2 regions of the Paenibacillus sp. cl6col genome follow, and region 2 is predicted to be linked to the other one. Evidence: a T-box and tRNA genes for the amino acid it is inferred to sense, from the RefSeq annotation. Region 2 holds a T-box; the other holds one or more tRNA genes.

Region 1 (11,912 bases), on a different contig from region 2:
ATTTGTAATTGTTGGTGTACTACCATATTGGCCGAGTATGTATCCGGACGAGAAACCGTTCTTTATTGCGAACTTAGATTATATTTATGATCAAGTACCAATCACACCGTATGAGGTATGGTTGAAGATGAAGGACAAAGCACCGCTAGGTCCTGTCCTTACAGAACTGCAAAAGAAAGGGATAGAAATATTCAGTAGGACGGATGTACGAAGCGAGCTTGCAACACAGAGCAAGCATCCTACCCGGGGCGGCGTATTTGGCATTCTGAGTATGGGCTTCTTAATATCCGTCATTATCTCCTTGATTGGATATTTGTTGTTCTGGTTCTTTAACTTGACAAGACGTGTGCTTCAGTTCGGGATTTTGCGTGCAATGGGGTTGTCGCGCAGACAACTAACCGGTATGCTGCTGCTGGAACAGCTATTTACAGCAGGGCTTTCTATCCTGCTTGGCATTTTGCTTGGGAAGGTGGCGAGCCGCTTGTTCCTGCCATTCCTACAGACGGCAGAAAGCTCCAAGATGCAGGTGCCGCCATTCCGGATTGTATTTGAATCACGAGATACGATCCAGCTGTACATCGTCGTTGGCGTGATGATCTTTACTGGGGCGACCTTGTTGTTCATGCATATTCGTCGTCTACGTGTCCATCAAGCCGTGAAGATGGGAGAGGAGCGTTAATCGGTGATACATTGTGAAGGGCTAGTTAAAATTTTCAAAACAGATGATATTGAAGTTGTTGCCTTGCAAGGGCTGAACTTGTCTGTTAAGCAAGGCGAGCTGATGGCGATTATCGGCAACAGCGGCAGCGGGAAATCGACACTTCTGAACATACTCGGCGGGTTGGATCGGCCATCCGCCGGCTCCGTTCAGGTAGGGAAGTGGGATCTGCTTAAAATTTCGGATAAAGAGCTTGTTGAATACAAGCGGGATACTGTCGGATTTATCTGGCAGAACAATGCGCGCAACTTGCTTCCTTATTTGACGGCGTTAGAGAATGTTGAAGTGCCGATGATGCTGGCCGGCAAGATGGATCGCAAATATGCAAAGGAACTGCTTGAATGGGTTGGGCTAAGTCATCGCATGCACAATAAGCTGCAACAGCTATCAGGCGGTGAGCAGCAGCGGGTGGCCATTGCGATTTCACTAGCGAATCGCCCACAAATGCTGCTTGCCGACGAACCTACTGGATCTGTGGATACGCAGACATCAGATATGATCATGAATATTTTCCGCCGTATGAGTAGGGAATTAGGGGTAACAGTGGTCATCGTAACCCATGATTTGTCGCTTGCAGGGAAGGTGGATCGTGTCGTTGCCATACGTGACGGCTTAACTAGCACAGAATTCATCAAGCGTAATCCGAATTTGGATGCTGGTGGAGGTGAGGAAGGATTCGGGCTTCAGGATCATCATGAAGCCTACGTGGTAGTTGATCGTGTCGGTCGATTGCAAGTGCCAAAGGAGTATTTGGAAGCTCTCGATATTCAAGACAAGGCATCGATGGAATTAGACGGAGATAAAATTATTATCCGCACACCTAAGGAATTGGAGGAGTAACCAGATGAAAAAAAACTGGGTACGTAAATTATTAACAGTTACACTGGTATTGACGATGATCATCCCAATGCTGGCTGCATGTACGAACAAAGATGAGGTTGTTCCAGGACAAGAGCGAGTATTGCGCATTGGCATGCAGTATGGAGGATATGACGACACCTATTTCCGTCAGCAATGGACGGATACATTTGAAATTACACACAAAGGAATCCGTATTGAGCTTGTACCAGCACTTGATGGTGCAGATATGCGATATGATAATTCCGGAGATCCGAAGAAACAGCCGGATCGCTATGAAGCGATGAAAAAACTGCTGAATTCTGCGAATCCAGTTGACATCATCGTCACGGATTCGTTCCAGTTCCGCAAGCTTGTGGAAGAAGGAATGTTGAAGCAGCTTGATCCGCTTGTACAGAAGGACAGTATTGATTTGTCTGACTTTGTACCAACGGTTATTGATGGGATAAAAGCAATGGGAGACAACAGCTTGTATGGTCTTTCGCCTACATTCTCCTCAAATGCACTGTTCTTCAACAAGAAGCTTTTCAGTGATGCAGGCATTACACCGCCAACTGATAATATGACATGGGATCAAGTATTTACGCTCGCAGCTAACCTATCGAAGGGTGACGGAGCAGATCGCAAGTATGGTTTCAGCTTCAACCGTTATAGTGGTTCCGATGTGTTTAGCGATATGATGAATTTATATATTACGCCATTAAATCTTCGTATGTTCGATGAAAAAGGCGAGAAGATGACGGTAAACACGCCGCAATGGGAAAAAGTATGGACAACGGTAAGTGATCTGGCGATCAAGAAAATCGTCCCACCTGCCAACAGTACTGAAATGCCTGTACAAACGCCGGAAAATGAAAATCCGTTCGGACATGATAACTTCCTGTCAGGGAAGGTAGCTATGGCGATCGGAGACTATAATTACATTAATACGGAATTGTCGGATGCCATGAAGAATGCTGACAAAATCAAAGGCTTTACGAAATTTGACTGGGATGTTGTAACCATGCCATCACACCCGGAATCTCCAGGTGTATCTGGCGGTTCTCAGCTGTATAATATTTTTGCAATCAATCAAAAAGCAGCGAATCCAGACGATGCTTGGGAATTCATGAAATTTATTAACAGTGAAGATTGGGCTAAGCTTCGTTCCCGCAGCAGTTGGGAAATGGTATCTCGTCAAAAGTACATTAAGCCTAAGGATGGCACTAACATTAATGTCAGTGCGTTCTACAAAACAAAGCCGGTCCCTCCTACAAAGACGGATATGGAGAAGTTCATGATGGACGGAAGCTACTGGCAGATCAATCAGCTTGGTACGGAGTTGATGCAGCAAGTGATCGAGAAGAAGAAATCAGTTGCGGATGCCTTGAAGGAATGGGAAACAAAAGGGAACCAAATTTTGATTCAAGCGAAAAAGAATCCGAACGGTAATGATACTCCTCCAGGAAACGTATACAAGGGTTAATCATCGTAATGCAGGAAGAATCGGTGGCTCCAAGTGAGCTTGCCGGTTCTTTTTTGCACGATTGGGGAATAGTAGGGGAAGGGGAGGGAGCTGATGACAAGAAGAGGGTGATAAAGTGCACTGGGTCTATTGGGGCAAGTTGTACGATTCCAGATTTCAAGCTCGTTGTTTGCAGCAGCGTCTGGAGCATGATGCTTGGATTTATGGATATGAGGCAATGAAGGAGATTGAAGTATATCGATCACGTAGAGGAAAATACGGGGTACGATTTCTTCCTTAGCCCATCATGTACAACTTATTCAAACATTTTTAATTTTTCTCTTGACTGAACATATGCAACTATTGTATAGTAATACTTGTCGCTGCTGAAGAAGTTCAGCTGCTGAATCATATCGCGGGGTGGAGCAGTCTGGTAGCTCGTCGGGCTCATAACCCGAAGGTCGTAGGTTCAAATCCTGCCCCCGCAACCAAACCTCATGAAATTGCAATGGTGAGGGCCCTTAGCTCAGTTGGTTAGAGCGGTCGGCTCATAACCGATTGGTCGGGGGTTCGAGTCCCTCAGGGCCCACCAATTCTAATTTCATAGATACAAAGTTTTGTAAAGTGCATCTTTCATCATCAGTTCTAGCAGTTTGCTAGATTTGCATGAGATAGGTGTTTTTTTATTATTGAGGATCTAAGGGAGCCCGCTTTGCAACGTTTTGCGGAGGGGCTTCCTTTTTTGTGTCGCTATTTTCTTTTTTGCAACGCATCGTAGGCATCGAGGACATTTTGGAGTGCAGCCTTTTCTTTTTTTTTGTTATCGTACGGTCATCATAATAAGTATCGCCTTCATGGCGAATGATGGTTTTCTTTGATTTAATAATGGCGCGAATCATTGAGATATCTGATTCAGATGGAGCGACATCGGCCCATTCCCAGATTCAGGTATTATTATCTCGGATGATCTCATCACTATTAGGGAAGATGGAATAGGTCTTATCATCGACTTTCAATGCGTACTTCTCGATGAACAGCCAATTTTCAGCTTCGTATTGAATACGCAACCGCAGCCAAGATATATTTGCTTCTTTCCCTATATATAAGAAGAAACTGTTCTCATTCGCATAGTGAGGTGAAGTTTTGTCATAATACCAGGTAATACTTTTGACTTCATCTACACTTTTTCTCATCTTAGATAGTGCTTGCGCCAAGCGCTTTTCTTCCGCCGCTTGTTTACGTTTTTTCTCCAACTGCTCGGCCTCGATCTTCTTACGCTCTTTTTCTTCAATTTGCGAAATCAATGTTTTGGCGATGCCTGCTTCCTTGCTTCCGGGATGTTTCTTCATTAAAGCATTTAGTTTGTCCTTTGCGTTGCCTAATGCCCCTTTAGTAAGACTATCCTTTGCTCCGGCAAGCATGCGGTCAGCTCCATTTTTGATATCATCGATTTCTTTCTTTAACTCGTTAATTGTACCTTTCAATTGTATATTTTCTTGTTGCAGGTTTCTTACTTTAGCGGTCAGGTTCTCGTTCGCAGATACCATATCGTCATATGAGGATTGCGAGATGCTAGAACAGCCTGAAAGGAGTATGAAAGAAACACATAGTAGGCTAGTCATTCTCTTCACTGCCCGGATCCTCCTAAATTGTAGTAGTTCTTTTGTACGACAAAAGCCAAATATTCCAATGAAAATAATGGTAACAAAATTGGTGTGAAGATAATTCAATAGGAGGAAAAAGGCCAGATGATGAATGTTCAATTGCGAACATTCACATTGATAAATTTATTGTTGACATCATATGAAGGCGTATGATATATTATATCTTGTCGGTTGCGATGTACAGTGTTTTGAAGCGAAAGTGGATGAGCAGCTTGTAGTGCGCAATGATGCAGCATATTGAACCACATGACGATGTGGCAAATATGCCGGGGTGGCGGAATTGGCAGACGCACAGGACTTAAAATCCTGCGGTAGGTGACTACCGTACCGGTTCGATCCCGGTCCTCGGCACCACGTATTGATGATGAGAACTCCTTTCCTGTTCAGGCCTTGAACAAGTGAGGAGTTTTTTGCTTTATACTCTTTTTTAATATGAAATGTGAAATGATTTGAGGATTACATAATAATCGTAATAGACTAATAGATACCAACATGGAAGGGGAATGTACAGTGGGAATGCATGTACAGAATGATTGGGCGGAATTGCTTCACGAGGAAGTTAGACAGCCATATTTCAAGCAGCTGTGGGGCTGGCTTCGAGAAGAATACAAGCGTGCAGTCATTTATCCGCCATATGAACTTATATTTTCTGCATTGAATGCGACGTCCTATGCGGATACGAAGATTGTCATCGTTGGGCAAGATCCTTATCATGGGCCAGGACAAGCTCATGGGTTAAGCTTCTCCGTTCAACCGGGTGTTAAGCTGCCGCCTTCACTTCAGAACATGTTCAAAGAGGGCGCAGCAGATGTTGGTCTGAAGATGCCGAACAACGGAAGCTTGCTGCACTGGGCCAAGCAAGGCGTCCTCATGCTTAACACAGTACTGACCGTCGAACAAGGACAAGCAGCATCACATCGCGGGAAGGGCTGGGAGAAGTTCACCGATCGTATCATTCAATTGTTGAATGACAGAGATCGCCCAATCATATTTGTTCTATGGGGAAGCCATGCACAAGCGAAGGCGAGCATGATTGATTTGTCAAAGCATTATATTGTACAAGCGCCGCATCCAAGTCCATTGTCTGCACATCGTGGGTTCTTTGGGAGCAAGCCGTACTCGAAAATTAATAATAAGCTGCGCGAATGGGGCGAGCAGGAGATCGACTGGCAAGTCCCTAATATCTAAATAAGGAATAGGCGTCATCGTGAACTGCTTTCATGGAATAGTAAGTTGTTGTATGCTTGTAAGAAGGTGTGAGCGATATACTATGAAAGTGGTTCAATGGGCTGCCGATCATTCAGGAAAAAAGTCTTCTCTAGTAATTGACATGGTAATATATTGATGTTATATTAAATTTGTTAATAAACATGATCTGTTAGCTCAGCTGGGAGAGCACCATCTTGACAGGGTGGGGGTCAGTGGTTCGAGCCCACTACAGATCACCATACTATAAACGTCAAAAGCCTTGATTATCAAGGCTTTTTCTATTTCTATTCCTTTGAACAGTGCAAACCTGCAGCAGAATCTTCTTTGCTCAATGAAAGTGATGCGACAGATGATACAAAACCACTATATTGTCAACATCATGCATTAAGAAAAATCAGATCAATGATATAGTTTAATATAACTCATTCTCTGCCTATTTTATTGATTTCTCTGGTGATCAAGTCCGTCATGCCTTGTTTGCAGGGGAAGCGAGTGTGTGTGCCTCGAAATATATATTATTACAAGACCAAGCATCTCTCATTCGTATCTAACGGGTGATGGATGCTTTTTTATTTTGTTCGTAATTGCAAGAACTAAACTTGCAACTGCTTTCATATAGTGAAGGTATAACGAATGTTTCGCTATTGAATGGGGACAAGCGGAGGAGGTTGGGTTATGGGAGCCGAATTGAGTGTATGGATAATCGGTGTGTTCGGGATCGTAGCGGTTGTCTGTTGGTTTTTATCCAAGCTTCTCATCTTTGATAGTACAAAGCATGATGAGCAATTTGTATGGCTTCGCTCAGTTGAAGAGGATGCCAGCAAGAAGGAATGAAGTCATGAGCAAGGGCATGAGATGTTTAAGGGATTAACTTTACGGTGAGAATAGGGGCTATATCGTGAAGTTATTAGTGTTGTTAGCGGGGGTAGCAGCATGCGTAGACGATGGAACGTAATAGGCGTGGTAATGTTGGCCGGAATCATCACGGGCGTCCTGCTTGTTGGGCTTAGTATGAACGCTGTCGACGCAAGTCGCTTCTATCCTGGGATTGATCCTGTAGAGAAGAAGATACCGATCTATGAGGATGTGTATGGTAAGCCAATTATTGAGGAAGTGTATGAGCCCTAGAGTATAACCATACAAGTGGCCGACAGCCCTAGAGATCCTAAGGATCTCCAGGGCTGTTTTCTTCATAAATGTCGTTCATTATGCTTCATTAATCTGTGTTGGATGAATGATTGGGCTGCCTAGCTGTGCTGTCTATAGGCTCTTCTGCATCCCATTTACGTGCGTAGGCTTTCTTCGTCACGTAGAGAAGCAGAAGCACCATGCCTACTACCATGACAACAACTGCGATTACTGTAGCCAGTATCGGATCCATCGTGTACCCCCTTGCTAATGTAAGCGTGTCCGTTATTGCAACTATACATGAATTTCATTTTTTTGTATAATATAAATTCGTTTGCAGCAGCTAAGATATTATACATAATCGCTGTTGCAACATTTCATTCGGAGGTGAGCGGGAGTGGCTGCTGAAATCATTGAGGTTAAGACACAGGAACAACTGGACGAGTGTATTGCGATACGAAAGGAAGTATTCGTTGCTGAGCAACATGTACCGGAAGAAGAAGAATGTGACGAGTACGATAACTTGGATGCTCCGGCCTTTCACGTCCTGCTGATGTCAGACGGACAGTACGCTGCAACAGGACGAGTGAAGCTGTTGGATGAATTCACTGCTAAGATGCAGCGTATTGCAGTAAGAAAGCCATTCCGCGGGAAAGGGATTGGAAGAGTTTTAATGGTAGGTCTGGAGCAAATCGCCCGGAAACACGGTGTGGAGAAATGCGTGCTGGACGGTCAGTGCCAAGCGGAAGGGTTCTATCATTCTTTAGGGTATGAGACAGTGTCAGAGGAGCCATTCTTGGATGCGGGTATTCCTCATATTCGCATGGAGAAGAAGCTGTAATTCGTTGTACCGATTTTCGGTTCATAAAAGTTGTGGGTTATGGACACTCTACCTAACAAACGCATCTAATGTAGGATGTATATAGTTAGGAGGATGATGTTCGCATGTCACAGCGAGAATCCATTGTAGCTGTTCAGAAGAATGGGGATGGGGATCTAACGGCGTTCCAAACGAATACAGGCCGAATCTTAAATTACGAGCAGGCTCTTCAAGCCGTGCAAAATGGAGAAATTGCGGGTGTGAATGCCTTCAAGGGAAGAGACGGCGGTACTTATCTTCGTGGAGATGCTGATGGTGATCCAAGCAACAATCTGGATAACTTGCCGACTTTCCAATAACGGTATAGAAGACATAACGAAAGAGCACTTGCAGCGGCCAAATTGGGTCGTTGTAAAGTGCTCTTTGGTGTATTATTCGATTGTATAGAGCTGGTGTTGATCGACAAAGGACATGGCGCCAGTATGCCCTTCGTACTGCGGCCGTTCATCTCCATAGTGCATGAGGAAGGTAAGCTTCTGCAGTGTATCTGGAAGCGTCAAGAGCTCTGCCAATGTCGCATGAACCTCTCCATTCCCACCTAATTGACAGTCATGGAAGATAATGGTTACTCCACGCTGTTCAACTAAGCGGTGAAGCAGTTCCGGCTGGAACTGCATATCAGCGCTGTAGAAAAAATGATTGTTGATAAGAAGAGAGAAGCTGCGCTTGCCTTCAATATGTGGAGTCTCTAATAATTCGACGGTAAGACCCGCTGCAATGTCATAGGGCTGCCCTGGCTCAATTGCATGTACATCGAATACATCCTCTAAGCAGCTTATTCCCTCCTGGGTTAGTCCACCCTTCAATGTATGCTCCCATAATACGGATACGAGTGGAGAAGCTATGTACAGTTTTGGCTTACGTCCATATTTGAACTTCATCTGGAAGGCCAATTCTTCTAATCCCCCAACATGATCAGCATGAATATGAGAGATAAGAACACCATCGATGTCAGAGAATGACTTATTCAAATGGTGTAGAGCCATCGGTGCCGTAATTCCACAGTCGATGAGCAGTGTGAATCCACCAGAGTAAAGTAATCCGTTGTTATTGAAGTATGATTTGGCAAATGCACTGCCTGTCCCTAACATTTGTATGTGAAGGTTCATCTTCATCCTCCTATTGGCTGACAAGGCTAGAATTACGCCTATACTGTACCATGTCTGGGATAAATGCACAAGCAAAGGCAGCGCAATCTGCATAATGTGCAATAATCAGGTTCGGCCGGAAGCGGCAGGCAACGTGAAATGCACATGAAGCGGGTGAAGGGCATGACGAAGGGGAAGGGCAAAAAGAAGACGAGTCTTCAGTCTGGTCGTGAACAGTTCACGATGAAAATAGTAACTTCAGATCGGTGTGAAGCGTGTAAGACACCCTGCACGCGCGGGATGGATTATGTGGAGCGGATGTCTCAGCCAGGCGCAGTTGGAAATGGCGTTCCCTGTATCCTAACTCGTACCAAACTGGGCGGCTAATTATCCCTACCCTACACAATAGGGTACATGTTCCCGGGGTGATAACATGTCTGTTGCACACCCAATCATTTCCCGGGACATAATGGATTTCCGGATCGCGCGAATCACCTACAATCGTCTTACCTATTGAACAATGGGGGGATCGTGATGCAGTTGGAGATTGTATGGAAGGGAAATGAGCATACCAATTCGAGTGATCGCAAGGGGGAGATCCCTGCAATTATTGTGAATCATATTTCTGCTCAGAGCTTAACGAGTCTAGATGCATGGTACACATGTCCTGACAACAAGATTTCTTCAGCTCATTTTGCAGTGTCCAAGAATGGGACAATTCATCAATATGTATCCATTGAGCGAATGGCATTCTCACAAGGACTAGAAGGAGAACGAATTGCCTTAGCGCCTGCTTTTGTTGTACGTGAAAAAGGAATGAATCCTAATCGATATGCGGTATCAATCGAGCATGAAGGAATGGACGGGCTGCTGACAGACGAACAGTATCAGGCATGTCTTCGTTTGCATCGTTATATACAACGATATGTAATGGAGAAGTGGGGACATTGGATCTCCTTGGATTATGAACATGTGTTGGGACATTTTCAGATCGATGCCATAAGAAAAGCGAACTGTCCAGGCCCTAACTTTCCATGGAGCCGGTTATATGAGGATATGAAGGAAGGGTGAGAGCATTGCTGGCATACCACAAGTTTTTGCGGGTGAAATAGTTCATGGCTTTGTTCATGATAGTATGAATGCACGTGAGAGTTATTTGCGAATTAGGCGCAACTCTAAAGCATGATTGGAGTATAACTTTACAACAAAGAAATTTGGGGGTAACGAGATGAAATGCAGGAGACTTGCAGCATTCGTTCTGCTTGGTTCTATTGTGGGTGGAGCGTATGCATCGGCACAGACAGATGTCGCACCTAGTTCTGCGCAAGCCGCTCCAGTGGCTGAGAAGATTGATGTTGTTCTGAATGGGAATGCGGTAAATGAAGGCGGGTATATGATAGATGGACGTGCTTATTTGTCTGTACGACAAATACAAGAAGCACTTCAGGCATTTATATTCTGGGATGATGCCAATAAGAAGGTTGTAATTGACAAGCCTAATGTGGACTTGCTGCTGTTCAAGGACAATAAAACATTTGGCAAAGTCGAGACGGGGAAGACCTCATTTACAGTATTCGTCCAAGTCGACAGTTTGCAGTCGACAGTTGATGCGATCAAGATTACGATCACAGATCCGAAAGGGAAGACAACGGAGCTTCAGGAATCGAGTGTTCCAACAAATGAAGATAATTTCTGGTTCCGTACGAATGAGCATAAGTATGATTTCAAGGCCAAGGGCGACTATATGATCTCTTGTTATTTGAGACAGAAGAATGGTGAATTCACCCTTATATCGCAGAAAAAGTTGCCTGCAATATCTAAACTTTAGCTTTCGGTTATTATACATACTGAAGCGAGTAGGCGTTCGTTGACCTCTTTCGCAGAAAGTGGTACGATACGTGAGTATAACCACTACCTGAACATAAAGGAGATTTACTCATGAGCGAACATAACCATGATTGCGGATGTGGACACGATCATGATCACGACCACGATCACGATCATGAATTGATTATTACAATGGTAGACGAAGACGGCAACGAAATCGACATGACGATGGTCGAGACGTTCAACGTCGACGAGCAGCTATATGCACTTCTTCTCCAACGCAACGATCCAGAAGCGGACGGCATTATCGTACGTCTGGAAGAGCAAGGTGAAGAAATGGCAATGCTTCCTATCGAAGATGACGCTGAGTGGGAACGCGTACAGCAAGCATACAACGAATTGGTAGCTGAGCAAGGCGAGTAATTCATTCGCTCTGCCAATATACAGGTATAGAACAAGCTCCGGAGAATTCCGGGGCTTGTTCTTTTTTTGAGCATGATTCCGTTCGGAGTGGATCAATTGGGATATTCTTATAGATGCTCTTATTTGCGTGGATTGTAATACATAATTCTACCGTTGAACAGCGTAAGTTCTGCCTTCCACTTTTTCGCCAAATATTTGCACAACTCGTTTCCTTTGGCCTTGTCTCCGTGAGTGGCATCGTCAGGCAGAACCATTTGGACGTAGCGGCGGAAGTCCTCTTTCTCACCAACACCAAATACGATATGTCGATATAATGGATTGGAACCTTTTAAATAGAACCATTCCTGCTCTTGCCCAGGCTTTGTTTCAATTGTATATGGAAAGGCAGCCTCGGCATAATCCCAGCCTAATTGTTCTCCGGTTAATTGGGTTTGTTCCCGGTAATGGAGAAGTTGGCCCTTCAATTCATCTAATGTAATGGACGCAACCTCCGAACCATCGACAAACGTAATGAATGCGCTTTGACTCATCGAATCTATCCTCCCCTTGGGACATCTTCTACTTATAGCACGAATCGCTTACATCATACCATTTGACTGAATGTGATGGCAATATTTACATGGAATGAAAGTTCGAATCTTGTTCTAGGAACGCGATTTATGTTATACTCGAT
Region 2 (11,912 bases):
GGCAAGCCATGTACGGTGATTGGCGGCGGCAAGGTAGCTGCGCGCAAGGTTCGTCACTTGCTGGCGAGTGGTGCTGAAGTGAAAGTGGTCAGTCCCGTATTGACTGCAGAGCTTTGGCACTTTGTCCATGAAGGCAGCATTGTTCATATCGCAAGAGAGTATGAAGAGGGGGACGCCATTGGAGCGCTGCTTGTATTTGCTGCGACAGATCATTGTGAAGTGAATGAGCGAGTAGCTGAGGAAGCAAGGCGCTGTGGGGCGCTCATCAATATTGCTCATAGTCCGGAACAGAGTGACTTCGCCAATCCTGGGACGGTGCAGCACGGAGATGTCCATCTCGCTGTATCGACTGGCGGCGCTAGTCCAACCTTGACGAGAAGCATATTAGCCAAGCTGTCCAAGTTAATGGATGATGAGTTGGCGCAAGTAGCAGAGATGCTGCTGCATGCACGCAAGGCTTCGCATGATGTGCTGCCAGACACGGTAGATCGCCAGCGAGCAATGCGGCACTATGCAGAAGAATGCTGGCGGGCCTATGAATGTAATGTCACACTTCCCAAATGGGAGGACTGGGTCATGGCGTGGCTCGCCCAATATCAATAAATGAATGAATAATTTAGGCAAGCAGGAGGGGCAACTAGATGCGTACTATCATTGTTGGGACAAGGCAGAGCGCCTTGGCGTTGACGCAGACCGGGCATGTGATTGCGGCGTTGGAGACCATTTGCAAAGAGAACAACCTTCCGTTCCGATTCGAAATTAAGAAGATCGTAACGAAAGGAGATCGCATCCTGGACGTCACCTTGTCCAAGGTAGGCGGCAAAGGGTTATTCGTGAAGGAGATTGAACAAGCGTTAATGGATAAGGAAGTGGATATCGCGGTTCATAGCATGAAGGACATGCCTTGGGAACTTCAGGATGGACTGACGGTTGGCGCTGTGCCCAAGCGGGAAGATCCAAGAGATTGCTTGATTATGAAGTCTGGCACCTCGATTGAGGATTTGCCTATAGGTGCGAAGGTAGGCACGAGCAGTCTGCGCAGAGCTTGTCAATTGCAGGCGTATAGACCGGATTTGCAGATCGAGCCATTGCGCGGCAATATTGATACACGGTTGAAGAAGCTAGAGACGGAAGGATTCGATGCAATCGTTCTTGCTGCAGCAGGACTTCATCGGATGGGATGGCAGGATCGTATCACATCCTATTTGCCGACAGAACTGTGTCTCCCAGCGGTAGGGCAAGGGGCATTGGGGATTGAATGCCGTGCAGATGATGAGGAAGTATTGTCGCTGCTTGCGCGTTATCACGATGTAAATACTGCTCGTACCGTTCAGGCGGAGCGAGCTTTTTTAGGCCGTTTGAATGGCGGGTGCCAAGTGCCGATCGGAGCGTATGCAGAGCTTCATAAGGCAGATGACACGATACGCTTGATTGGTCTTGTCGGATCGGCGGAAGAGAATACGATACTGAGTGACACAATGGAAGGTGGACAACCAGAGGAGCTTGGCATTGCAGTTGCAGAGCGGCTGCTGGATCGAGGGGCGGAACAAATGCTATCCCAATTAAGGGGCTGATATGAATGGAGCGGCATTCCTCTGGAATAGGTATTGTCTATCTGGTAGGCGCTGGGCCAGGTGACGTAGGGTTGATAACGGTCAAAGGCTTGAATTGTCTGCAGGAGGCGGATGTTGTTGTCTATGATCGTCTCTCTAGCCCTCAATTGCTCAGATATATGAAGCGGGGAGCTCGTAGGATCTATGTGGGCAAGCTGCCTGATCGACATGCGATGAAGCAGGCGGATATTAACCAATTGCTTGCTGATCTAGCACAGGAAGGAAACAAGGTCGTTCGCTTAAAGGGGGGCGATCCTTGTGTGTTCGGAAGAGTGGGAGAAGAAGTAGCTGTACTGAAGCAGCATGGAGTTCCGTATGAGATCGTTCCAGGGGTCACCTCTGCTGTTGCGGTTCCTGCATATGCAGGCATACCTGTGACTCACAGGGATTATGCGTCTTCCTTTTGTGTAGTGACAGGTCATGAGAACCCGGACAAGTTGGATGAGTTCATCGAGTGGGAGCAGATGACCCAAAGTGCTGGAACTTTGCTGTTCCTTATGGGTATCGGCAAGCTGCGTGTAATTGCCGAACGATTGATGAGTCATGGACGGGCAGCGGATACGCCTGTTGCATTAGTGCGCTGGGGAACAAGGGCTGAGCAGCGCACGCTCGTAGGGACTCTAGCGACGATTGCGGATGAGGCAGAGCGTGCTCGCTTCGAGTCGCCGGCAGTCATTGTCGTAGGGGATGTTGTGAAGCTGCGAGAACAGCTAGCTTGGGCAGAGGAGCGCCCGCTGTTCGGTAAGAGAGTACTTGTCACGAGGAGCCGTTCGCAGGCTAGCGAGCTTGTTAAGCCCATTGAACAGCTTGGAGGGGAGACGTATGAATACCCGGTCATTGAGATGCGGGCGCCTGTCTCTCTTGGGAAACAGCAAGCGATTCATCAGGCTTTTATCCATGCACAGCAATATCAATGGCTAGTTCTGACAAGTGTGAATGGCGTCAAGTATTGGTTCCAACACTTGCAGGAGCAAGGGCAGGATATTCGCCAATGGGCGAATGTACGAATCGTAACGGTAGGCCCCAAGACTGCTGAAGCGCTTCGCGAATATGGAGTGCAGCCAGATGTATCTGCTGCTCAGTATAGTCAAGAAGGGGTATGGGATGCCCTTCGTCCATTAATCTCGCCAGAAGAGCGCGTGCTTCTTGCGCGGGGTGATCTGGCGCGCCCTTGGCTGAAGGAGATGCTGCAGCAGCATGGCCTTCTTGTGGATGAGGTGGATTTGTACGAGACCGTACTGCCGGAGTACGATGATCCTTATTTAGTGGAATTGCTGGAAGAGAACGCGATTCATCTGATTACGTTTACAAGTTCCTCGACGGTTACGAACCTGATCGCCGCACTCGAACGCATGGGGGTTCCTGACCCTGTAGCGAAGCTTGGTGGCGCTCAAGTGGTGTGCATCGGGGAGATTACAGCGCGCACGGCGCGTGATGCAGGCTTGCAGGTTGCTGCAGTCGCAGAACGATCTACCATTAGCAGTATGGTGGACGAGATGTGCAGACTTAGCAGTGCTGACAAGGCGCATATACACATTCAAGGAGGTTGCTAACATGGTATTTCCAACTACAAGATTACGCCGCCTACGGAAGACGGCAGCTCTCCGCAATATGGTTCGCGAGACTGTATTGACAGTCAATGACTTGATTATGCCTATATTTGTGACGCATGGTACAGGGATTAAGGAAGAGATTAGCTCCATGCCGGGAGTTTATCATTTCTCCCTTGACCGTATGGATGAAGAAATAGACGAAATTGTTCAATTGGGTATACCAGCTATTGTGCTGTTTGGTGTCCCAGCTTCGAAGGATGCTGTCGGAAGCTCTGCATTCGCCGCGGATGGAATCGTCCAACAAGCGACAAGACGAATTAAGGCGGCTCACCCTGACCTGCTTATTATTGCGGATACATGTCTATGCCAATATACCGATCATGGGCATTGTGGAATGGTTCATGTGCATGAAGTGAATGGATGCGAGGTAGGCGAGATTGATAATGACGAGTCGCTCGAGTACTTAGTGCGTACGGCGGTGTCTCAAGCAGAAGCGGGGGCTGATATTATAGCGCCATCCAATATGATGGATGGATTCGTGCATGCGATTCGTGTAGGTCTTGACGAGTCAGGTTATCATGATGTGCCGATCATGTCCTATTCGGTGAAGTATGCATCGGCATTCTATGGTCCATTCCGAGATGCGGCTCATTCCGCGCCTCAATTCGGTGATCGCAAGACTTATCAGATGGATCCTGCCAATGTGCGCGAAGCAATTCGTGAAGCAGAAGAGGACGTTCTGGAAGGTGCGGACATGCTTATGGTGAAGCCAGCCATGGCATACATGGATGTTATCCGTGTGATGAAGGATCAATTCGATTTGCCGCTAGTGGCTTACAATGTGAGCGGCGAGTATTCCATGGTGAAGGCAGCGAGCAAGCTTGGATGGGTTGATGAACGCGCTATTGTGAGCGAACTGCTGCTTGGTCTGAAGCGCGCGGGAACAGATATGATTATTACGTATCATGCGAAGGATGCTGCACGTTGGCTGTCTGAGCGAGCGTAACAATTGTTGCAGTGGGGCTTGATTAAAAGAAGCGACTTCTGTATAAATAGCAATCTCCCCGTGGCAAAGTTCGTTGAATGTGCCGACGGGGAGATTGTCTACCCGATGTATGGAGCTAGCTAACGTAAGGACTCTGGAACAGTCGGGATACGTCCAGCGTGTATTCGGTCGGCTGCAGCGTCAGGATACGCTGATGCTCGAGATCACGAATCACTTGTTCTAATACGTTCCGATGTACGCCAGCAAGACCTGACATGGCATCAGCGTCGAAGGCGGCACGGATGTAGATTTTATCTCCGCGGCGCTCGCCTTGCTGCTGAGCGATGCGAACGATGTTCTTTACGATGCGGCTTGGTGCATCTAAGAACGTTAAGTCATAGACATATCCGTTCGTCGAGCGCAGTCGACCGCATAGTTGAATCATAACCTGCTTCGCAATATCGTAGTGGGCGCGCAGCAGTAAGTGGAAGCTCTCGGATGTGACGGTAAAGAGAACCGTATCCTCTAATGTCTCTGCTGTTGCAGAACGCGGCTTGCCATCAATAAGCGCAAGCTCGCCGAAGTTGTCGCCGCTCTGAAAGACAGAAAGGATCTTCTGCTGGCCTTTCTTGTTGGATGTGTATACTTTGACGGCACCGCGAAATACGATGCAGAATGTGTGCCCTGGATCTCCCTGCTGGAACAAGATCGTATGTGGGGCATACTCCCGGCGGGATGTGATGGACGATACGATTTCCAGCTGTTCATCAGTCAAATCAGAGAACAGTGGGACGCGTTTGAGCAATTCAATCATGACTTTCCCCTCTTTGCCAAGCCGATTTTTTATTAGTGTAACATAGAACAGAGGAATAAATAAGAAGGAGCAACCAACATGTCTGAAAAAAAATCTGGCCGTGTAGACACACGTTCGCAGGCAGCATTTGCAGAAGCAAAGAAATACATACCTGGCGGTGTGAACAGCCCTGTACGCGCATTCAAATCCGTCGGTCTGACACCCGCTTATATTGAACGGGCGGAAGGATCCCGGCTGTATGATATCGATGGCAATGTATTCATAGATTATGTATGCTCATGGGGACCGCTAATTATGGGTCATGCGCATCCCGAAGTTGTGCGTGCGATCCAAGAGACGGCAGCGAAGGGGACAAGCTTCGGTGCGCCTACGGAGATTGAGACGGCTATGGCGAAGCTGGTATGTGAGCGTGTACCTTCCGTAGACATCGTTCGTATGGTGAATTCCGGAACGGAAGCGACGATGAGTGCAATACGATTGGCGCGCGGTATTACAAAGCGGAGTAAGATTGTTAAATTCGAGGGCTCCTATCATGGTCATGGAGACAGCCTGCTCATCAAGGCTGGTTCGGGTGTAGCGACATTGGGACTACCAGACAGCCCGGGGGTGCCTGAAGGGGTTGCCAGCAATACGATTGCGGTTCCGTATAATGATCTGGAAGCAGTGAAGCTGGCCTTTGATCGATATGGCGAAGATATTGCCTGTGTCATTGTAGAGCCGGTTGCAGGCAATATGGGGGTTGTACCGCCTCAGGAAGGGTTCTTGGAAGGCCTGCGGCATTTGACGGAGCAATATGGAAGTCTGCTTATTTTCGATGAGGTTATGACAGGATTCCGTGTGGGCTACAGCTGTGCGCAAGGGTTGTTTGGCGTCACACCGGACTTGACTTGCTTCGGCAAGGTTATCGGTGGTGGACTGCCAGTAGGTGCATACGGAGGCAAACGCGAGTACATGGAGCAAATTGCACCGAGTGGCCCGATCTATCAAGCAGGTACGCTTAGCGGCAACCCGCTGGCTATGGCTGCCGGTTATACGACATTGTCTTTGCTTACGCAGGAGGTGTATGCAGAATTGGATCGTAAGGGTGCCAAGCTTGAGGCAGGCTTTATCCGCAATGCGCAAGAACTGGGAGTGCCGTGTACAATCAACCGTGTTGGCTCGATGGTATGCCCGTTCTTTACGAATGAGCCGGTAACGAATTTTGATACGGCTCGCACGTCCAATCAAGAGCTGTTCCGCACGTACTTTAAGCATCTACTCGATGAAGGGGTTAATGTAGCGCCTTCGCAATTCGAGGGGATGTTTGTGTCGGCGGCTCATACCGATGAGGACATTGAATTTACAATTCAAGCCAACTATGCTGCACTAAAGAAATCGATCTAAGAATATGCAGGCTTGAATATAGGATGGTATGGTCAATCTATACGCATAAATAGGACGAATACGAGCCCGGCGATTCCGCGTTAGAAGTGGAGACCGGCTTTGAAATGGATAGAAACGGAGGAGGTGCGTTATGACACGATATTGGAGACGACAAGGAGAATGGATAGAATTCATGCCTGGCAAAGCAGCGCTTCAAGATGAACAATCTACACTGGCATGGCTGATTAGCGAGCTGCGTTTGCCGAAGAATTTCGTTCATAGAATGAATCATGCGGGAGATATTCGCACTGCAGGAGATAGGCTGCGTGTGAAATGGTTTGTTGCTGAATCGGATGCTTATGAGCCCGCTGACGCACCTGCCGAGGTGCTGTATGAAGATGATGCTTGCTTGGTTGTATATAAGCCTGCAGGTATGGCGGTTCATCCAACGACACCGGAGCAGGATAAGAGGCGGGATAGTCTTGCCCATGCTGTGGCATGCCACTATCTATGGACGGGGCAGGCTTCCAAGGTGCTGCATATACATCGCTTAGATGTTGATACAACCGGGCCGGTGCTGTACGCGAAGCAGCCGTGTACACAAGTGATTCTGGATGAGATGATGCGCGAGAAGAAGATTGAGCGCATCTATCATGCGATTGTTCAGGGAACGCTGACGCCGGCTTCTGGAACGGTAGATGCGCCCATAGGGAAGGATCGTCATCATCGCGGCAAATATCGGGTAAGCGATAGCGGAGCTCCTGCGATTACCCACTATGAAACACTGCAGCCCGGCTCAGAACTGTCCCTCGTGCGCCTAACGCTGGAGACGGGTCGGACACATCAAATTCGGGTGCATATGAGTGCGAAGGGGCATCCGCTTGCGGGAGATACGCAATATGGGGGCGATGGCAAGCTCATTAGCAGACAAGCGCTTCATGGGGAGAGTTTGCGCTTCATTCATCCGCTGTCAGGAGAACAGATTGTTGTAGACGCCCCGTGGCCTGAGGACATGTTGCGCTTGCGGCAAAAAATATAGTCATGCTCCTCTCTTTCCTCCCATATAGATGAAGTAGTGATACGAGTCTGACTTTGCGACTGTAGCTTAACATCGTTGCCATATCGCATGTACGCTGGTCACAAGGGAAGATGGCATATGAACTGCGGGAGGAGGAGCGGTCTGTGAACGAAGAATCATATGGATTGCGCTTTGATATTTATGAACGTGTGCACTTGTCCGACGAAGTGGTCGGCATTGATCAATTGGAAGAAGTGGAGTTGACACCGCACATTCAGGTCATTCCTGCTGGTGACCAGGTGACAGTGCGTGGCAGCTTGCTGCTGGCTGGGGCATATGTAGGTGCTGATGAACTGCGCAGCAGTCATTCGCTTGAGCATTGGATCCCTGTTGAAATCACACTCCCCTTAAATCGGGTGCGCAGCTTGGATGATATTTCGGTCGATATTGAGCACTTCGATGTAGACCTTTTATCAACACGTACATTAAATATTACAGGAATTTTATCGCTGCGCGGCATCTCAATGGAAAGTATAGAGCCAGCGGCTTGGGAGCCGGAGCAATTTACAGTTGTACATCAAACGGAGCTCGAGCACGATGGGGAAGAGCCAGCGTGGCTGCGTGACTACGGTACATACACACCGGCGTTCACGAAATCAGCAGAGCATGTGACTGAAGAAGTTGCAATTGAATCGGAAGTTGCGACTGAATCGAAAGTAGAAACAGAAGCTGATTATAGAGATTTCAGTCCTGTTAGGGCTTCAGAGGAACAGGAGCAAGAAGAACAAACAGAAGAACAGGCAGAGGAACAGATGGAGGATCAGGCAGAAGAAGAGTTGGAAGAGAACTTCGATCGAGCTGCTGAAGACGTGGAGGTTCGCGAATTCGAAGGGGAGAGGCTGCTGCCTGCACAAACCAATCATGATGCATTTGATGGAGATACTCCCCAATCTGAACGTATTCCGCTCACATGGAGTGGTTCTCAGTGGGCCAGAGAGACGCGAGATGAGGAGGAGCGGTTAGAGGTTCAGAGTGCCGAGGGGCAAGGCGAAGCAGGGCGAGCGCCGGGCAGAGCAAGTGCTGCCACGGATAGCGCAGAACACGAGCCAGCAGCGAAAATGACTCAGTTGGAGTCTCATTCACCGACCCTCTCGAATGATGCAAATACGAATGAGCCTGTTGCGAGAAAGGAAAGTGTGCAATCCATCGAAGTAGATGCAGCTGTTCAATCAGAGGGTGAAGGTGAATCGCTCGCCTCGAATCAGGAAGTGGAGCGGGACGATATTGAAGCAGCTGCTCCATTGAATGAGCCGGAGGATGTTCCAGCAGCTGCCAAGCAGGAGATGAAGGTTGCAATCGGCAAGTCGAAACAAAGTGAGCCGGAAGCAGCGGAACCAGTTGGATTCAGTTCGTTGCTGCAGAAGAAGCGGGAGTCTCAAGAACTGGAACGTATCCAGAAGGAAGAAGAGGCAGCGCAGCTAGCAGCAATGAATGAGGAGACAACTGGTGAGGAAGTAAAGTGGCAGTCGCTATTCCTGCAGCGTATTGATGATGAGCGGGCTTTCAAGAAGGTGCGCTTGTGTATTGTGCAGCGTTCTGAAACACTCGATACAATTGCTGATCGCTATTGCATGAACTCGAGAGAAATTGCGCTCTACAACCGCTTAGCGGAATCGGATATATCCGAAGGGCAAGTTCTGTATATTCCCACCTCGTAACGATATCTCCACTCCCTATAGATAGGCAAGAAACCCGTATGGCTCAATGAGCGACGGGTTTCTTTGTGTCTGAATGCAGTTGTACAAGAGTACAAGCTTCAATATACATCCCACAAAAATCCAATGAAGATGAGGAATAATACAAATAGCAAAAATACGTCAAATGCTGTTGGCAGAAGCAACGTGCGAACAAATTGCAAGCAAATGATGGGGAAAAGAACCCCTTTAATGGAACCTCGAACACGACACCACCACCGTTCCATGTAAAACACCTCCTATAGTACATGTTATGAAAAATGAAAAACAGGATATGACTAATAGTGCGAGTTCAAAAAGGCCGGTTTTCAGCACCGAAGCTTATGCTTCCGATGTGCGTTTTTTCAAAACGCCTCAGTTGGATGAAGCTAGGGCCTGAGGAGCGGAGCGTACGTTTTGGGTACATGAGCACCTGAGATGTTTCCGCAGGAAACATACTTCGTAAGCATCTGCTTAGGCCCGGCTGAATTCAAGATTCGATGCCGAGTCCACTTCATGATTTACTTCGTGATCAAAAGCGGACTTTTTGAACATCCTCTAATAGGGAAAGCATTTGTCAGTATCCTTTTGTGCTTCGTCTATTGACTCGCTCGGTATGCGAAGGTACAATATATCGTAAATGTTATTGTTTATTTTTATAAAGATCTGATTGAAAGACTATGAACAGGATTAGTAAGCGATTGGCCCCTTACAGAGAGCAGAGCGACACGGTGCAACGCCTGCAGGATTGTCCCGCGCTGAAGTCACCTGGGAGTTGCCCTTTTGAACGTGTCACGGTAATGTATGAACACGATGTTCATCATGTTCCGGATACGCTAGAATAGGCCGGCCGCAGCCGTTATTTGCAACTGAAGTGCCGCTCACACGATCTGTAAGATGTAAGGATCTTTACTGGGAGCGGAATAAAGGTGGTACCACGGAAGCTAAACCTTTCGTCCTTTGCGGCGTAAGGTTTTTTTATTTGCCTACGTAAGCGAATTGTCCTTGCAAATACCGAGCTATACGCTTAGAGAAGCATGCATGGATCGAGCAGTATGATTTGCTTTGCTTCGATTATATAGGCTGAACATTGTCGATTAGATACTCATGATTATGTAACGGAGGGATTTGCTTGGCAGAGAATCAAGAGCAACTGTCTATGCCTACGACGTATGATCCGAAGGCAGCGGAGCAGAAATGGTATGATTTCTGGATGAAAGGCGAGTATTTTAAAGCAGGTGAACGCAAGGATGCTGAACCGTTCACAATCGTAATCCCGCCTCCGAACGTTACGGGTATGCTGCATATTGGTCATGCACTTGACTTTACATTGCAGGATATTTTGATTCGTTTCAAGCGGATGCAAGGATATGATGCTTTGTGGCTTCCAGGTTCTGACCATGCAGGTATTGCAACGCAGACGAAGGTAGAGCAGAAGCTGCGCGAAGAAGGAATCACACGCTATGATCTTGGGCGTGAAGCATTCTTGGAGCGTGTATGGGATTGGAAAGAGAAGTATGCGAATACGATTCGTGAGCAATGGGCGAAGATGGGACTGTCATTGGACTTCTCCCGTGAGCGCTTTACGCTGGACGAGGGTCTGTCTCGTGCGGTTCGCCAAGTATTCGTGAAGCTCTATGAGAAAGGTCTCATCTACCGCGGTAAGTATATTATCAACTGGGATCCGGCAGCACGTACGGCATTGTCTGATATCGAAGTTGAATATAAGGAAGTGCAGGGGCATCTCTATCACCTGCAATATCCTCTGAAGGATGGCAGCGGCACAATCACTGTGGCGACAACACGTCCGGAGACGATGCTTGGCGATACAGCAGTAGCTGTACACCCTAAGGATGAGCGCTATAAGCATATGATTGGCAAAATGCTGGTACTGCCGATTGTTGGCAGAAAGATTCCGGTCATTGCTGATGATTATGTAGATAAAGACTTCGGAAGTGGTGCGGTTAAGATTACGCCAGCCCATGATCCGAATGACTTCGAAATGGGACTCCGCCATCAACTGCCGCAAATTACGGTAATGGATGAGTCCGGTAAAATGAACGAGCTGGCTGGTCAATATCAAGGGCTTGATCGTGCAGATTGCCGCAAGCAGATCGTGAAGGATTTGCAAGAACAAGGCGTGCTGATCAAGATTGAAGATCATGTGCATCAAGTTGGTCACAGCGAGCGCAGCGGCGCAGTTGTAGAGCCGTATTTGTCTACGCAATGGTTCGTGAAGATGAAGCCGCTCGCGGAGCGTGCAATCGAAGCACAGAAGTCTGGCAAAGGTGTTAATTTTGTGCCTGATCGCTTCGAGAAGACATATTTGCATTGGATTGAGAATGTACGCGACTGGTGTATTTCCCGCCAGCTATGGTGGGGACATCGCATCCCTGCATGGTACTGTGAGGATTGCGGACACATTCATGTTGCAGAAGAAGACGCGACTGCATGTACGTCATGCGGAAGCAACCACTTGAAGCAGGATGAAGATGTACTCGATACATGGTTCAGCTCTGCATTGTGGCCGTTCTCCACACTTGGATGGCCGGAACAGACAGAAGATCTGAAGCGCTACTATCCAACGAATGTGCTCGTTACAGGCTATGACATCATTTACTTCTGGGTATCCCGCATGATCTTTACGGCGTTGGAATTTACAGACGAAATTCCGTTCAAGGATGTGCTGATGCACGGCTTGGTGCGTGATGCTGATGGTAAGAAAATGTCCAAATCGCTTGGGAATGGTGTCGATCCGCTTGAAGTTATCGAGAAGTACGGTGCTGATGCAATGCGCTTCATGATTTCGACGAGCAGTACACCAGGCCAAGACT

The links. The T-box of region 2 lies ahead of BLS15_RS20030 (valine--tRNA ligase). A T-box ahead of a tRNA ligase gene usually reads a tRNA of that ligase, here a tRNA-Val.
Region 1: it encodes a tRNA-Val, which carries the amino acid that the T-box ahead of BLS15_RS20030 (valine--tRNA ligase) is inferred to sense. The anticodon was not compared.

What each region holds. Positions count from the first base shown of each region.
Region 1 is NZ_FNAZ01000003.1:446,653-458,564, reverse strand. Features, by position in the region: gene BLS15_RS10135 (FtsX-like permease family protein) at 1-679, shown strand, start outside; gene BLS15_RS10130 (ABC transporter ATP-binding protein) at 683-1,558, shown strand; gene BLS15_RS10125 (ABC transporter substrate-binding protein) at 1,563-3,041, shown strand; gene BLS15_RS28940 (hypothetical protein) at 3,157-3,321, shown strand; tRNA gene BLS15_RS10120 (tRNA-Met) at 3,435-3,511, shown strand; tRNA gene BLS15_RS10115 (tRNA-Ile) at 3,536-3,612, shown strand; gene BLS15_RS10110 (hypothetical protein) at 3,965-4,651, opposite strand; tRNA gene BLS15_RS10105 (tRNA-Leu) at 4,950-5,038, shown strand; gene BLS15_RS10100 (uracil-DNA glycosylase) at 5,195-5,872, shown strand; tRNA gene BLS15_RS10095 (tRNA-Val) at 6,057-6,132, shown strand; gene BLS15_RS28935 (hypothetical protein) at 6,569-6,727, shown strand; gene BLS15_RS10090 (hypothetical protein) at 6,827-7,021, shown strand; gene BLS15_RS28930 (hypothetical protein) at 7,110-7,274, opposite strand; gene BLS15_RS10085 (GNAT family N-acetyltransferase) at 7,419-7,862, shown strand; gene BLS15_RS10080 (DUF3892 domain-containing protein) at 7,967-8,200, shown strand; gene BLS15_RS10075 (MBL fold metallo-hydrolase) at 8,273-9,010, opposite strand; gene BLS15_RS10070 (hypothetical protein) at 9,173-9,376, shown strand; gene BLS15_RS10065 (N-acetylmuramoyl-L-alanine amidase) at 9,524-10,060, shown strand; gene BLS15_RS10060 (stalk domain-containing protein) at 10,218-10,817, shown strand; gene BLS15_RS10055 (DUF1292 domain-containing protein) at 10,928-11,239, shown strand; gene BLS15_RS10050 (DUF1885 family protein) at 11,359-11,769, opposite strand.
Region 2 is NZ_FNAZ01000008.1:28,628-40,539, reverse strand. Features, by position in the region: gene BLS15_RS20070 (precorrin-2 dehydrogenase/sirohydrochlorin ferrochelatase family protein) at 1-603, shown strand, start outside; gene hemC (hydroxymethylbilane synthase) at 642-1,574, shown strand; gene cobA (uroporphyrinogen-III C-methyltransferase) at 1,580-3,166, shown strand; gene hemB (porphobilinogen synthase) at 3,168-4,172, shown strand; gene BLS15_RS20050 (Crp/Fnr family transcriptional regulator) at 4,288-4,965, opposite strand; gene hemL (glutamate-1-semialdehyde 2,1-aminomutase) at 5,044-6,348, shown strand; gene BLS15_RS20040 (RluA family pseudouridine synthase) at 6,479-7,366, shown strand; gene BLS15_RS20035 (LysM peptidoglycan-binding domain-containing protein) at 7,510-9,063, shown strand; gene BLS15_RS29105 (hypothetical protein) at 9,162-9,326, opposite strand; T-box leader at 9,750-10,042, shown strand; gene BLS15_RS20030 (valine--tRNA ligase) at 10,205-11,912, shown strand, end outside.